DNA from 2 places in the Paenibacillus polymyxa M1 genome. Region 1 is predicted to be linked to the other one. Evidence: a T-box and tRNA genes for the amino acid it is inferred to sense, from the RefSeq annotation. Region 1 holds a T-box; the other holds one or more tRNA genes.

Region 1 (7,961 bases):
CTTTGTAAGGAGCTTTGCCAGTCAACATCGTCGAAACCGCAAGCAAGCTATAGAACCAGCCACGAGTCTGGTCAATCCCTTCACAGATCATATCTGCCGGAAATTGCTGCTCAAACGTTTCATTATTCTCAAAAGGATAGTGATGCTGTGCAAACGGCATAGAGCCGCTATCGAACCATACATCGATGACTTCCGGTGTGCGAGTCATTTCGTATTTACCGCATTGGCTACGAACCTTGATATCATCTACATAAGGTTTGTGTATCTCGATATCCGCTGGTACATCCCCAATTGCACGTTCTCTCAATTCAGCAATACTATGAGGTGCGAACTGTTCTCCAGTTTCCTCACAAACCCAGATATTGAGCGGTGTACCCCAATAGCGATCGCGACTGATGTTCCAATCCACCAGTTCCTCCAAAAACTTACCGAAGCGTCCTTCGCGTACATGGCCCGGGTACCATTCAACTTCGCTGTTGTTGGCAATCAGTTGATCCTTGATCGCAGTTGTTTTGATAAACCAGCTGTCCATCGCATAGTACAATAATGGAGTATCGCAGCGCCAGCAGAACGGATAGCTATGCTCGTATTTTTCCTTGCTGTACAGCAACCCTTTTTCGGACAGCATTTTCACAATATCTACATCGCAATCTTTCACAAAACGGCCTGCAAAATCAGTGATTTCAGCTACATAGTTACCTTGGAGATCCACTACGTTGATAAACCCAACGCCATTTTCACGACATACGCGATAGTCATCCTCACCATGTGCCGGGGCCATGTGAACGATACCTGTACCGCTGGAATCTGTTACGAACTTGGCACCCAGAATTTGGTTACCTTTCTCCACCTGAAAATAAGTAAATGGCGGGGTATAGGTTTGGCCTACCAGTTCTGAACCCGATAGCGTGCCAATCACTTCATGATCACCTTTAATTACGGTCTCAACAAGATTTTTAGCAACGATGTATACCCCATCTTCCTGCTTCACACGTGCGTATTCCAGCTCAGGGTTGACGGCGAGCGCCACGTGACTCGGCAAGGTCCAAGGTGTTGTCGTCCAGGCCAATACATATTCACCACTGCTATGCAGCTTGAATTTGGCCGTGGCACTCAGATCCTTTACATCTTTGTAGCCCTGTGCTACTTCATGGGAACTTAGTGTGGTCTGACAATCCGGGCAGTACGGACTCACACGATGACCACGATACAGCAGATCTTTCTCATGAATCGTCGCCAAAATGTTCCATACACTCTCGATATAGTTATTGTCCAAGGTAATGTATGGGTGATCGAGGTCTGTCCAGTATCCGATCGCTTCGGTTAAATCGCGCCACTGCTGCTCGTATTCAAACACGCTCGCTTTACATTTTTTAATAAATTTCTCAACACCGTATTCTTCAATTTCAGGCTTGTGAGAGATCCCCAGTTGCTTTTGCACACCCAGCTCTACCGGCAGGCCATGCGTATCCCAACCCGCCTTACGTACAACACGATATCCCTTCATGGTCTGATAGCGGCCGACGAAATCCTTAATTACGCGACCCAGCACATGACCGATGTGTGGTTTGCCGTTAGCTGTTGGTGGGCCCTCATAAAACACAAAATTAGGCTTTCCTTCACGATTGGTAATGGATTTACGGAACGTGTCCTCCTGTTTCCATTTGCTCAGGATGCGTAGGTCACGTGACCGTGCTTTTTCTTTAACATCCACTCTGTTCATAACGTCATACTTCCTCTCTGCTCATCATTAATTGTTCTAGCGCACTTAAAAAAAGCAACAAAAAAAGCCCCATCCCTGTAAAAGGGACGAGACTGTGCTCGCGTTACCACCCTGATTCCGTAATTAGACCAGTCTAAAGAAGACGATCTTGTCACGACTCTCTGAGCCCTACTCAACTTCAGCAGGGCGCCATTATAACGCATGGCAAACGGTGATTGCTTACACACGCCATAAATTTAAGCGCTTCAGCTCACTTCTCTGGGAGGATCTTCAGTCATGTTCTGAACGTTGGCTTGCACCGGAAGGCCAACTCTCTGAGGGACAAATCATGACGTACTCGTTCCCATCAACGAATTAAACATGTTAAATTCATCGAATATTAAACCAGCAACATCGTTGCCTTTGAATAACAACCATCAATCAATAGACGGATAATCGTTGAATTCAGTATAGTATTTACAGTTATAGCCTGTTTAAAGAAAAAAGTCAACCCTAACAAGACCTAATGAAAAGCTTGTCAGAAATCAAAATCAGTAAATTTCTTTCATTTCACGCTCGCGCTCCAGCACTTCGCGTTCCCGGTTTTCAAGTGCTTCCCAGCCATCTTGGCTTAACAAGTCAAGCTGTGCTTCCACCAATGTACGAAACCGTGCTCGGTAAATTGAAGCCTGTTTCTTCAGTTCTTCAACCTCCAACGCGATTTTGCGGGATTTGGACAATGCTTCGTTCACAATACGATCCGCATTTTTTTCCGCTTCCTTCACGATCAGTTGAGATTCTTTCTTGGCGTTGTTGCGAACTTCATCAGCTGCTTCCTGCGCGACAATAATTGTCTTACTCAGTGTATCCTCAATCGTCGCAAAATGATCGAGCTTCTCCTGTACGTTCAGCAACTGGGTGCTCAGTTCTTTATTTTCACGAATAACGCCCTCGTAATCCTTGATCACCTGATCCAAAAATTCATTAACCTGATCCTCATCATAACCGCGAAGCCGGCGGGCAAATTCCTTATTATGTATATCCAATGGCGTTAATGGCATGCCGTCCACCTCCTATAAGATTGACAAAAAATTCATTTTCCGCGTCACGACGCTCATTATCATCTATCGGTCATCATACCCCGTTTTGTGAATACTGTACAGAGCAAAATCGTTCCAGTTCTTCGCTATAGGTTAATTCTTTCGACAGAAAGCTCATGAATCCTGCCTACAGCTATACAAACTTACCAATTTTGACACGGAATCTACCCTTTTTTGTCATCCCGTCTGTTTCAAGCACTTTGAAACGCCCAAATCCCTGCATAGAAATAACGTCCCCAACCTTAAGTGAAGTAGATGGATTCTCCTCCACCTTCCAGTTTACCCGACATCGTCCCGCTCGAATCGGTGTTAATATTTTGCTGCGACTCAATTTGTAGACGTCACTGGCAATCCCGTCCAGACGCAAAGAAGCGACCGTCAGATCCATCGCCTCTAATGCAACTTCCTTCGTTCGGAGACTTGCTACTGGCAACAGTTCTGTCCAAACATGAACACGATGTACCTGCTGCAAATGCATGGTTATAAAATCTCCGATCTCTGATGCCACCAATACATGACACCCATCATCCAGCACGTGAATGTCCCCGATTTTTCCACGCTTGATTCCAAGCCCCAAAATGGCACCTAGATAATCGCCGTGCTCAAGGGTATTGATTTTATGATCATCAGAAGAGATGGAAAGGACTTGAATTCCCATTTCCTCATCGTCCAAATACGAATAATCGGGCGCAATCAGCGCCCGCTTTCGTTCCGAAGCCGTATATCCGCCATCTACCCTAATCGTGACCTTGTCTTCCTTCGAAGCAAGTGTCTCCAATATGTACTGTTGTCGCGGATCCAAAAAATCAGTCAGCTTCTGCTCATGATAAGCTCCCGCATGACTGATCCATTCGGAAGCACGATCCACATAATCCCGTTCATCCGGGTGAAAATGCTCATAAATCTCAGTTCGCATAAATCCTCCTAGACGAAATTACCAATTAAAGAAATCAAACCGTACGATGCAAAACGCAAAGCAATCAGCGCTACGATAGGTGAAATATCAATCATCCCGAAGATTGGCGGTATAAACCTGCGAAAAGGAGACAAATACGGCTCCACAAACCTGGCAAGTAAATCACCGATCACACTCTCTCTGGCATTAGGAAGCCATGACAGCAGGACATATGCAATGATCATGTACGAATAAATCTGAAATAACCAGTAAATTACCTCGATCAAGAAAAGCTCACCTCATTCTGTTAAGTTCTTGTTCAGTGTCAGCCAGTATCTCCGTAATGGAGCCTTGAATTTCAACCGTATCCGGTGTGCACAGAAAAATATTGTTACCGACCTTCGAAATGCCGCCACTCAGTGCATACACAGTACCACTCAAAAAATCAATGATACGTAGCGCCTGATCCTTGCGAATTCGTTGCAAGTTAACCACGACGGTGCGATGTGAACGGATATGGTCGGCGATTTCCTGTGCTTCATCGTAAGAACGCGGCTCATACAGAACAACTTTCACATTTTTCTGTGAATGGATGCTGACAACATTCGTGCCCTTCTGGTTCTTACGTTTATCAAAGCTTGGGGTTTCAATTTCTTGATCTTCCGGCGTATTCATAACCTCTCGCTCTATAACTTCCTCTTCTTCCTGAAGCCCCAGAAAGTTCATGAACTTATTCATTACGCCCACTGAAAATCCTCCTCTCGTCCGACCAGTACGGAACCAAGCCGCAACCAGGTCGCTCCTTCTTCAACCGCCACTTCAAAATCATTGGACATCCCCATAGACAAGTGAACGATAGGTTCTCTAGTCAAGGCTTGTCCATTTAACCGATCACGCAGTTCACGCAATCCTCGAAACACAGGTCGAGTATGTTCTGGGTCTTCCTCATGAGGAGCCATGGTCATCAAGCCGATTACGTCCACATGTTCCAACTCGCGAATTTGTTCCAAGAAAGGGGCGACCGTCTCGGGGGATAAGCCGTATTTTGAAATTTCCCCAGAAATATTGACTTGCACAAAAGCTTTGACTCGCAGTCCCAAAGCGGCTGCCTTCTTATCCAATTCCTGAGCGAGCGATAAGCGATCAAGCGAATGTATAAATTTAAATTTTCCAATTACATCTTTAACCTTATTCGTTTGGAGATGACCAATAAAATGCCACGTTCCCCGGTCACCCAACTTGCTCCATTTATCTGCAGCATCCTGCCAGCGATTTTCGCCCACATGCTCCAAGTCGTTATCCAATACGGATGCCATTGCCGCCGCCGAAACATATTTCGTGACAGCGATCACATTTACTTCATCACGCGAACGTCCGCTACGGGCACATGCCGCTTCGATACGGGCGTTAACTTCTTTAATTCGTTCCTCCAAAGACACGGGAGGACTCACCTCTCTTCCAGACCAATCCAACTCGCCATTCTTCCTGTAACGCCGCCTTCCTTACGATATGAAAAAAACAAATCGCTACGGCTACTCGTGCACAAGGTAGTACATTCGATATGGCTCGGCAATATTCCTGCTTTCATCATAATGTGTCGATTGCATTGTTTCAAGTCAAGTAGTGTTTTTCCGCCCGTTAAGGGGAAATAAACAGAACCTTCCCATTTATCATTACCCGGGCAATCATGCTCTAAAACCCGAATTTGGCTCATCACATGCTCATCTACCTCATAGGATTCAGGACCAATGGAAGGACCAATAGCTGCTAATATATCGGACGGCTGAGATCCATATTCAGTTTGCATGGTCTGTACCATTTTCAACGCAATCTCCGCCACTGTTCCCTTCCAGCCTGCATGCGCCAACCCAATCACACGATGCACGGGATCACAAAAATATAGGGGTACACAGTCCGCATAAAAGGACGTCAGCAAAATGCCTGGTATATTCGTCAAAAGTCCATCTGTGTCCTGAAAAGCTGATGCACGATCCATAAAGCCTCGCCCACGATCAGCAGCCTGGACAACAGCAACATGATTACCGTGGACCTGCTCGCCGCACGTCCACGCTTCAGCAGCAAAACCAAGCTGCTCAGCAATTAATCGGCGGTTGCGAATGACTTTCTCGGGGTCATCCCCTACATGAAACGCACAGTTCAGACTATCGTATGGCGCTTCACTGACACCGCCATGACGCCCTGTAAACCCCGCTGTTAATCCCTGAACCTGCCGCTCCCAAGATTGAATATATAACAACTCCGGCACGGGACGTCTGCCATCTTGCATGGGCGTAGTCCCTGTAGCCTCGGTATTCACTATAAACGGTTCCATTTTGTTCTCACCTCTACTGCCCAGTGTACCAAAAAGCCGCCGCTGTGTCTTCACAACATACTAAATTACGTGTCCCTCCTGTTCAAAAGACCCGTCGGTCATTCCGCTCCTGACGTTCGATATACAGCTTTTCCTCCCTTTCATCCGGTGGCTCATGCAATCCCTCCAGTCGAACAAGCACAACATCCGAACCAATTTTCACAATGTTGCGCCACGGAATAACCAATTCGCTTCCCCCTCCAAACCAGCCCATGAATCGACTGCTGCCCGGAACCACAATAGCTTCAATTTTCCCTTGTCGTACGTCAATCTCCAGATCACTGATTTGTCCCAGACGTCGTCCATCTACAATGTTAATGACATCCTTGGTTTGAAACTCGGAAATTTTCATGGCTCTTACTGACGTTTCCGGTGCATTCACACGCATCACATCCTTTATTTCACTATATGAGTGGAAGAGCCCAAAAAATGTCCTACAAACGCAAAAACGATCCGCACGGGATCGTTTTTGTCACTGAATCATTCAAACATTTTGTTCATTTCATTAGGACTTTACATGTTTTTGCATTTGCTGTATAGCCGACTTCTCTAATCTCGAAACCTGGGCTTGAGAGATACCGATTTCGTCGGCAACCTCCATTTGCGTCTTTCCTTCATAAAAACGCATAGACAATATCATCTTTTCACGCTGGCCCAGGCGATGCATCGCTTCCCGGAGAGCGATTTCCTCAATCCATGAGACGTCTTTATTTCTGTCATCACTGATCTGATCCATCACATAGATTGGGTCGCCCCCGTCGTGATATATCGGCTCGAACAGCGAAACTGGATCCTGAATCGCATCCAATGCGAACACAACATCTTCTTTAGGCACATTTAGCACTTCTGATATTTCAAAAATCGTTGGTTCCCGCGAGTTCAGATTTGTCAGACTGTCCCGCACCTGAAGCGCCTTATATGCAATATCCCGCAACGAACGGGACACACGGATCGGGTTGTTATCCCGCAAATAACGGCGGATCTCTCCGATGATCATCGGCACCGCATAAGTGGAGAACTTTACGTTTTGCGAAAGGTCAAAATTATCAATCGCCTTCATCAGGCCGATGCATCCTACCTGGAACAAATCGTCCACAAACTCCCCCCGATTGTTAAAACGCTGAATCACACTCAGGACGAGCCGGAGATTGCCGTTGACCAATTTTTCTCTGGCTGATCGTTCATTATTTTGCTGAAGTGATGTGAACAGCTCGCGCATTTCTGCATTGGTTAATACCGGCAGTTTAGCGGTATCCACACCGCAAATTTCCACTTTGTTTCGGGTCATCGTGTCTTACCTCCCAAGGAGCAACATTAATGTACATTATCTCCTGAGGTCATTTTTTTATTCGCCGTTTCCATCGCTTCCGGATATCTCCAAGCATTATACCATTTTATTAAATTCCTTTCGTAAGCGCTTTATAATTCGTTTTTCCAGACGCGAAATATACGATTGCGATATACCCAACAGGTCAGCAACATCCTTCTGTGTCTTCTCTTCTCCGTCTTGTAAACCGAAGCGAAGTTCCATAATCAAACGCTCTCGATCTGTCAGCTTATCCAGTGCCTTATGCAATAATTTACGGTCTACTTGCTCCTCAATATTACGATAAATGGTATCATTTTCCGTTCCCATCACATCGGAAAGCAACAACTCATTACCATCCCAATCGATATTCAGAGGCTCATCAAAAGAAACCTCCGTTCTCGTTTTGCTATTGCGACGCAAATACATTAAAATCTCATTCTCAATGCATCGGGATGCATAGGTGGCAAGTTTGATTTTCTTCTCCGGATCAAAAGTGTTCACCGCTTTGATCAGCCCAATAGCACCGATGGATACGAGATCCTCAATGTTGATGCCCGTATTCTCAAATTTACGGGCAATATACA
Region 2 (7,961 bases), 2.2 Mb from region 1:
CACTCCCCTTAACCTTCCAGCACCGGGCAGGCGTCAGCCCGTATACTTCGCCTTGCGGCTTCGCACAGACCTGTGTTTTTGCTAAACAGTCGCTTGGGCCTTTTCACTGCGGCCCCCTCGGGCTATTCACCCTACCGAGGCACCCCTTCTCCCGAAGTTACGGGGTCATTTTGCCGAGTTCCTTAACGAGAGTTCTTCCGCGCGCCTTAGAATTCTCTTCTCGCCTACCTGTGTCGGTTTGCGGTACGGGCACCTTCTCCTGGCTAGAGGCTTTTCTTGGCAGTCTGAGATCATGACCTTCGCTACTCCAATTTTCGCTCCCCATCACAGCCCAGCCTTAACGATGTGCGGATTTGCCTACACATCAGCCTCACTGCTTAGACGGACATCCATCAGTCCGCGTCACTACCCTACTGCGTCACCCCATCGCTCATAACGGATTACGGTGGTACAGGAATTTCGACCTGTTGTCCTTCGACTACGCCTATCGGCCTCGCCTTAGGTCCCGACTTACCCTGAGCGGACGAACCTTCCTCAGGAACCCTTAGGCTTTCGGCGGATCTGATTCTCACAGATCTTTTCGTTACTCATACCGGCATTCTCACTTGAATGCAGTCCAGCGCTCCTTCCGGTACACCTTCAACCCGCATTCAACGCTCCCCTACCCCTGATGCAAAGCATCAAGCCATAGCTTCGGTGGTGTGTTTAGCCCCGTTACATTTTCGGCGCAGAGTCACTCGACCAGTGAGCTATTACGCACTCTTTCAATGGTGGCTGCTTCTAAGCCAACATCCTGGTTGTCTGTGCAACTCCACATCCTTTCCCACTTAACACACACTTGGGGACCTTAGCTGATGGTCTGGGCTGTTTCCCTTTCGACAATGGATCTTAGCACTCACTGTCTGACTCCCGGAACTAAATCTATGGCATTCGGAGTTTGACTGAGCTTGGTAACCCTTGCGGGCCCCGCACCCAATCAGTGCTCTACCTCCACGATTCTTCTTTCCGAGGCTAGCCCTAAAGCTATTTCGGGGAGAACCAGCTATCTCCGGGTTCGATTGGAATTTCTCCGCTACCCCCACCTCATCCCCGCATTTTTCAACATGCGTGGGTTCGGGCCTCCAGTGCGTGTTACCGCACCTTCACCCTGGACAGGGGTAGATCACCCGGTTTCGGGTCTACGTCCACGTACTCAGTCGCCCTATTCAGACTCGCTTTCGCTGCGGCTTCAGCTCTTCACCTTAACCTTGCACGGGAACGTAACTCGCCGGTTCATTCTACAAAAGGCACGCCATCACCCATAGATCGGGCTCTGACTTCTTGTAAGCACACGGTTTCAGGATCTATTTCACTCCCCTTCCGGGGTGCTTTTCACCTTTCCCTCACGGTACTGCTTCACTATCGGTCGCCAGGGAGTATTTAGCCTTGGCAGATGGTCCTGCCGGATTCATACGGGGTTTCACGTGCCCCGCACTACTCGGGATCCGTCTCGGAGGGAACAAGTTTTGAACTACAGGGCTTTTACCTTCTCTGGCGGGCCTTTCCAGACCTCTTCATCTAACCGGTTCCTTTGTAACTCCATGTGAGACGTCCCACAACCCCAAGGAGCAAGCTCCTTGGTTTGGGCTAATCCGCGTTCGCTCGCCGCTACTGACGGAATCACTATTGTTTTCTCTTCCTCAGGGTACTTAGATGTTTCAGTTCCCCTGGTCTGCCTCTCACTCACCTATGAATTCAGTGAGTAGTGACTGTCGATGAAGACAGCCGGGTTTCCCCATTCGGACATCCCCGGATCAAAGCTTGCTTACAGCTCCCCGAGGCCTTATCGTTGTTCGCCACGTCCTTCGTCGGCTCCTGGCGCCTAGGCATCCTCCGTGTGCTCTTTGTAGCTTAACCTAGTATCTACATTGTAAATACGATATGCTACCTTTATTTCACTTGTTTACACAAGATCAGCTTAAAGGAATATTCTAAAACGCAATTTCGTTTCGGTATCCAGTTTTCAAGGTGCAATAATAAATCTTTTGGTGGAGCCAAGCGGGATCGAACCGCTGACCTCCTGCGTGCAAGGCAGGCGCTCTCCCAGCTGAGCTATGGCCCCAAAAGAAAATATAAAATTTATGGTGGGCCCTAGTGGACTCGAACCACCGACCTCACCCTTATCAGGGGTGCGCTCTAACCAGCTGAGCTAAGGGCCCATAATAAACCACCAAAAAAAGTTTTTCTTTAGTGGTTGCGCTTGGCGGCGTCCTACTCTCCCAGGACCCTACGGTCCAAGTACCATCGGCGCTGGAGGGCTTAACGGTCGTGTTCGGGATGGGTACGTGTGGAACCCCTCCGCTATCGCCACCAAACGCTTGAGAGTTTAAGCTCTCAAAACTGAGCAACGAGTGAGTAACAGGCCTAAACCTGAGTTTGAAGCTTACGCTTCATATTTGAATGTTTCCATCGCAGGAAACGATTCTCCATAGAAAGGAGGTGATCCAGCCGCACCTTCCGATACGGCTACCTTGTTACGACTTCACCCCAATCATCTACCCCACCTTCGGCGGCTGGCCCCTTGCGGTTACCTCACCGACTTCGGGTGTTGTAAACTCTCGTGGTGTGACGGGCGGTGTGTACAAGACCCGGGAACGTATTCACCGCGGCATGCTGATCCGCGATTACTAGCAATTCCGACTTCATGTAGGCGAGTTGCAGCCTACAATCCGAACTGAGACCGGCTTTTCTAGGATTGGCTCCACCTCGCGGCTTCGCTTCCCGTTGTACCGGCCATTGTAGTACGTGTGTAGCCCAGGTCATAAGGGGCATGATGATTTGACGTTATCCCCACCTTCCTCCGGTTTGTCACCGGCAGTCTGCTTAGAGTGCCCAGCTTGACCTGCTGGCAACTAAGCATAAGGGTTGCGCTCGTTGCGGGACTTAACCCAACATCTCACGACACGAGCTGACGACAACCATGCACCACCTGTCTCCTCTGTCCCGAAGGAAAGCCATATCTCTACAGCGGTCAGAGGGATGTCAAGACCTGGTAAGGTTCTTCGCGTTGCTTCGAATTAAACCACATACTCCACTGCTTGTGCGGGTCCCCGTCAATTCCTTTGAGTTTCAGTCTTGCGACCGTACTCCCCAGGCGGAATGCTTAATGTGTTAACTTCGGCACCAAGGGTATCGAAACCCCTAACACCTAGCATTCATCGTTTACGGCGTGGACTACCAGGGTATCTAATCCTGTTTGCTCCCCACGCTTTCGCGCCTCAGCGTCAGTTACAGCCCAGAGAGTCGCCTTCGCCACTGGTGTTCCTCCACATCTCTACGCATTTCACCGCTACACGTGGAATTCCACTCTCCTCTTCTGCACTCAAGCTCTCCAGTTTCCAGTGCGACCCGAAGTTGAGCCTCGGGATTAAACACCAGACTTAAAGAGCCGCCTGCGCGCGCTTTACGCCCAATAATTCCGGACAACGCTTGCCCCCTACGTATTACCGCGGCTGCTGGCACGTAGTTAGCCGGGGCTTTCTTCTCAGGTACCGTCACTCTTGTAGCAGTTACTCTACAAGACGTTCTTCCCTGGCAACAGAGCTTTACGATCCGAAAACCTTCATCACTCACGCGGCGTTGCTCCGTCAGGCTTTCGCCCATTGCGGAAGATTCCCTACTGCTGCCTCCCGTAGGAGTCTGGGCCGTGTCTCAGTCCCAGTGTGGCCGATCACCCTCTCAGGTCGGCTACGCATCGTCGCCTTGGTAGGCCATTACCCCACCAACTAGCTAATGCACCGCAGGCCCATCCACAAGTGACAGATTGCTCCGCCTTTCCTCCTTCTCCCATGCAGGAAAAGGATGTATCGGGTATTAGCTACCGTTTCCGGTAGTTATCCCTGTCTTGTGGGCAGGTTGCCTACGTGTTACTCACCCGTCCGCCGCTAGATTATTTAGAAGCAAGCTTCTAAATAACCCCGCTCGACTTGCATGTATTAGGCACGCCGCCAGCGTTCGTCCTGAGCCAGGATCAAACTCTCCATTAAAGACCAACCGAAGTTGGTTTATCGAAAGAGCGATTAGCTCATTTTGAAACTGACGAGATAAAATATCTCATTGTTGATTTTGCGAACAAAATCAATTTACTCACTCGTTGTTCAGTTTTCAAAGATCAAACCTTCATTATGTCTTACTTTGCTTCATCACCGCATCTCAGCGGCGACTTAATTAATATAACACACACTCGGGATTTAAGTCAACACTTTTTTAAATTATTTTTCAATTTCATTTAAGCATTGCTCACACAAAAAAATTCCCGGGCTTTAAAGGCCGAGAATTAATGTATCACATTTTTGAATTCGTCGTCAACTATAATTTAAAAAATAAAACAATACCGCATTGGGCTCACCAATACCCACTTTTTTTGCATACTCTCCCTTCCCTACAATAACGTTTCACACAGCCTGTCCGAACAATATTATTTTCAATCCCAGTAAAAGCGCAATGCCTGGCAAGCCTAATATCGTTACTGCCCCCATCGTCACTGGGTTAATCGGAATGTACACCTGTGTAATCCATCCTGAATAATTGATAACATACAGTGCAATAGCTGCCAGAGCCATATGCGCTCCGAATACTACAAACCAACCGATCCCCAGATGTTTTTTGAGGATTAGATACATCAGTATTCCGGCACAAGCAATCAAAACAAGCCAGACTACCCCTCTCATTCCGCTCTCCGTTTGTGAACCCGGTCAGTATCATTGGCATACCCCGGTTCATCTGCTGGCAGGTGAAAACGATGTAACCCTTGTTGCTTTGCGCTTTTTAAATGTATTTGATATTTACGTTCCGCAGCTTGCAGAACAAAAATGGCGTAGTCGATTTCATCCTTACCCGTAGCTTCATGAAATAAACGATGCGCTCTTAACCATTCCGCATGCGAAGCTCGAATCTGAGCAAACAATTCCTGGCGATACTCCGCTTCTGATTTTCCATTCTCCTGACGACGGAAATTTTGTTTCATCCGTTCCCACATTCATTCATCCTCCTCACAAGCTGAATTATGTGTACAGTCTGCAAGACCACCTTATTCATACTTATTGAGTAGAGGACAAACTTAGAACTGGGAACGTCTATAAAGGCATCTATTACTGCAAATAAAAAAGGAGCCATAACGGCTCCCTAAGCGAGTCAAGGATGTCCCAAGGACATTTCAGACTCATAAATTATAACGTATAACTACACCTACTAATTAAGCTCTCTGCGGCCTTCTAGCGCTTTGGACAGGGTGACCTCGTCGGCATACTCCAAATCCCCGCCCACGGGCAAACCGTGAGCAATACGAGTAACCTTGATTTCAAAAGGACGCACTAGCCGCGAAATGTACATAGCCGTGGCCTCTCCCTCAATGTTCGGATTCGTAGCCAGGATCAACTCCTTGACACGTTCATCACTTAGCCTGGTCAGCAACTCCTTGAGTTTGATATCCTCAGGGCCAATTCCCTCCATCGGAGAGATTGCCCCGTGAAGTACATGGTACAAACCCTCAAACTCCTTGGTACGCTCCATAGCGACCAAATCCTTAGCATCCTGAACAACACAAATGACGGAAGCATCCCTCGTCTTATCCTGACAGATCCTACAAGGGTCCGTATCTGTAATGTTACCGCAGACTGAACAAAAGTGAAGATTGCGTTTTACATTGACCAGCGCTTTGGCAAAATCAATCACATCATCTTCCTTCATTTTCAGTACGTGAAAAGCCAACCGGGCAGCTGTTTTGGGGCCTACTCCCGGCAGGCGCGTAAAAGCATCAATCAGCTTTGCAATCGGCTCGGGATAATGCAATAGCGTATTTCTCCTTTATGAGCAGACTAGAACAAGCCCGGAATTTTCATACCACCTGTAAATTTACCCATATCATCATTAGCCAGTTCATCCGCTTTGGACAAAGCATCATTGACTGCAGTGAGTACGAGATCTTGCAGCATTTCTACATCATCAGGATCTACAGCTTCCGGTTTGATTGTGATAGACAATACTTTTTTATGTCCACTTACCTCTACAGTTACCACACCGCCACCAGAAGAACCTTCAATTACTTTCCCACCAAGCTCCTCTTGGGCTTTCAGCATTTGTTCCTGCATTTTTTTCACTTGCTTCATCATTTGGTTCATATTGTTCATTTCAATCATCTCCTTTAATGAAGTATACATCTACATTTGATTATTCTTTAATGACTACCAGATCTTCCCCGAAAAGCTGAATCGCTTCATCAATCCAGGGCTCCTTGGACTTTCCCGGCGCATCATGCTCCGGCTCCAGTTGCAATTCTTCGGCAGGTTGGTCAGAAACTCCTTCAATCGCAGCATTCCAATCCTTTTGCATCATCGTTACCAAACGATAAGGATGCCCCAACTGCTCATGTAAAACCTTCTCGATGACCTGCTTATTGGCAGGTTTTTCGGTAGTTTCACGATGAATGTTGTTCTTAAACGCGACCAGTACACTGTCCTCTAACACAGAAACCGGCTCACCATCCATAAACCAAGCATGAACCGTAACTTTCGCCTCTTTTACCCCTTGCAAAATCTGGCTCCACTTACGCCCCACCGCTGCGAATGCTTCGCTTGACTTCTCAGCAATATAGCGATCCAACTGAGACGGGAGTTTAGCCGGCGCTGAAAGACGTGGAGCAGGGGCACGACCACCAGAAGCCTGACGGCCGCCTGACGGTGTCTCCTGACCCGCCCCAACAGCCAAGCCACCTTGCATTGCACGTTCCAGCTTCTTTTCCAGCTCAGCAAGCTGGCGCTTTAACATAGCCACATCTTCCTGGCCAGCTACAGCACCAGAGCGCTGTGCAGTCGGCTGAGCAGCAGTTCCTGCTTCCCCCGGAATGCTGCATAACTTCAATAGAGCTACCTCAAATAAAGTTTGGGGCTGAACCGCATATTTCATCTCGCCCTGATAACGATTAAGGGTGTCAATCATTGCAAAGAGCTGCTCCTTGGTAAAAGCATCCGCCACTTCCCTAAACTGCTCCGGATTCAGCACTCGCTCCGTCATTTTGGTCGCCTGCGGCACCATCTTGATCATTAGCAGGTCTCGGAAATAGTACAGAAGATTCTCCATACACTTATCTGCACTTTTCCCTTCCTGCATAAAGTTCTCGATCAATTGGAGCACTGTGCCTACATCTTCTTTCAGTAATGCCAAGGCCAATTTACCGAATTGCTCGGATGCGATCCCACCCGTCATATCCAGCACCTGCTGATACGTAACCCGGCCATCAGTAAACGAGGATATCTGATCCAAAACACTAACCGCATCTCGCATCCCGCCATCTGAAAGACGTGCAATATATTGCAGTGCATCCAAATCAGCTTGGATGTTCTCCTGTTGGCATATCAGGTCAAGCCGCTCTGTCTGCTCCTCCAGCGATACTCGCCGGAAGTCAAAACGCTGGCAACGCGAAATAATTGTCGCGGGAATCCGATGCGGCTCTGTCGTAGCCAATATAAACATTACGTGTGGCGGCGGCTCTTCCAGCGTCTTGAGCAGCGCATTGAACGCTTCCGTCGTCAGCATGTGCACTTCATCAATGATATAAACCTTGTGCCGCACTTCTGTGGGCGCATATTTGACTTTATCGCGCAAATCACGAATCTCTTCAACGCCCCGGTTGGAGGCTGCGTCAATCTCCTGTACATCCATGACCGCTCCGGCCGTGATCCGTTTACAGGCTTCGCATTCGTTGCAAGGTTCCGGCGCAGGTCCATGCTCACAGTTGATTGCCTTGGCCAAAATTTTGGCCGCACTGGTCTTACCCGTTCCTCGCGGACCACTGAACAGGTAGGCATGGGACGTGCGATTTTCGCGGATGGCATTCTGCAATGTCTGGATAATATGCTGTTGTCCTACCATGTCCTTGAAAGCCTGCGGCCGCCAAGCACGGTACAACGCTATATGTTCCAATG

What was found. A T-box is a leader RNA that pairs with one kind of tRNA and senses whether it is charged. The one in region 1 lies ahead of ileS (isoleucine--tRNA ligase), so its partner is inferred to be a tRNA-Ile.
Region 2: it encodes a tRNA-Ile, which carries the amino acid that the T-box ahead of ileS (isoleucine--tRNA ligase) is inferred to sense. The anticodon was not compared.

Annotation. Positions count from the first base shown of each region.
Region 1 covers NC_017542.1:3,872,666-3,880,626, forward strand. Annotated here, with positions in the region: gene ileS (isoleucine--tRNA ligase) at 1-1,723, opposite strand, end outside; T-box leader at 1,803-2,082, opposite strand; gene PPM_RS17380 (DivIVA domain-containing protein) at 2,254-2,763, opposite strand; gene PPM_RS17385 (RNA-binding protein) at 2,936-3,718, opposite strand; gene PPM_RS17390 (YggT family protein) at 3,727-3,984, opposite strand; gene PPM_RS17395 (cell division protein SepF) at 3,992-4,444, opposite strand; gene PPM_RS17400 (YggS family pyridoxal phosphate-dependent enzyme) at 4,435-5,136, opposite strand; gene pgeF (peptidoglycan editing factor PgeF) at 5,145-6,029, opposite strand; gene PPM_RS17410 (YlmC/YmxH family sporulation protein) at 6,112-6,456, opposite strand; gene sigG (RNA polymerase sporulation sigma factor SigG) at 6,574-7,356, opposite strand; gene sigE (RNA polymerase sporulation sigma factor SigE) at 7,453-7,961, opposite strand, start outside.
Region 2 covers NC_017542.1:176,175-184,135, reverse strand. Annotated here, with positions in the region: rRNA gene PPM_RS00755 (23S ribosomal RNA) at 1-1,896, opposite strand, end outside; tRNA gene PPM_RS00750 (tRNA-Ala) at 2,026-2,101, opposite strand; tRNA gene PPM_RS00745 (tRNA-Ile) at 2,122-2,198, opposite strand; rRNA gene rrf (5S ribosomal RNA) at 2,238-2,354, opposite strand; rRNA gene PPM_RS00735 (16S ribosomal RNA) at 2,472-4,025, opposite strand; gene PPM_RS00730 (pro-sigmaK processing inhibitor BofA family protein) at 4,434-4,709, opposite strand; gene PPM_RS00725 (DUF2508 family protein) at 4,706-5,017, opposite strand; gene recR (recombination mediator RecR) at 5,230-5,829, opposite strand; gene PPM_RS00715 (YbaB/EbfC family nucleoid-associated protein) at 5,856-6,167, opposite strand; gene dnaX (DNA polymerase III subunit gamma/tau) at 6,208-7,959, opposite strand.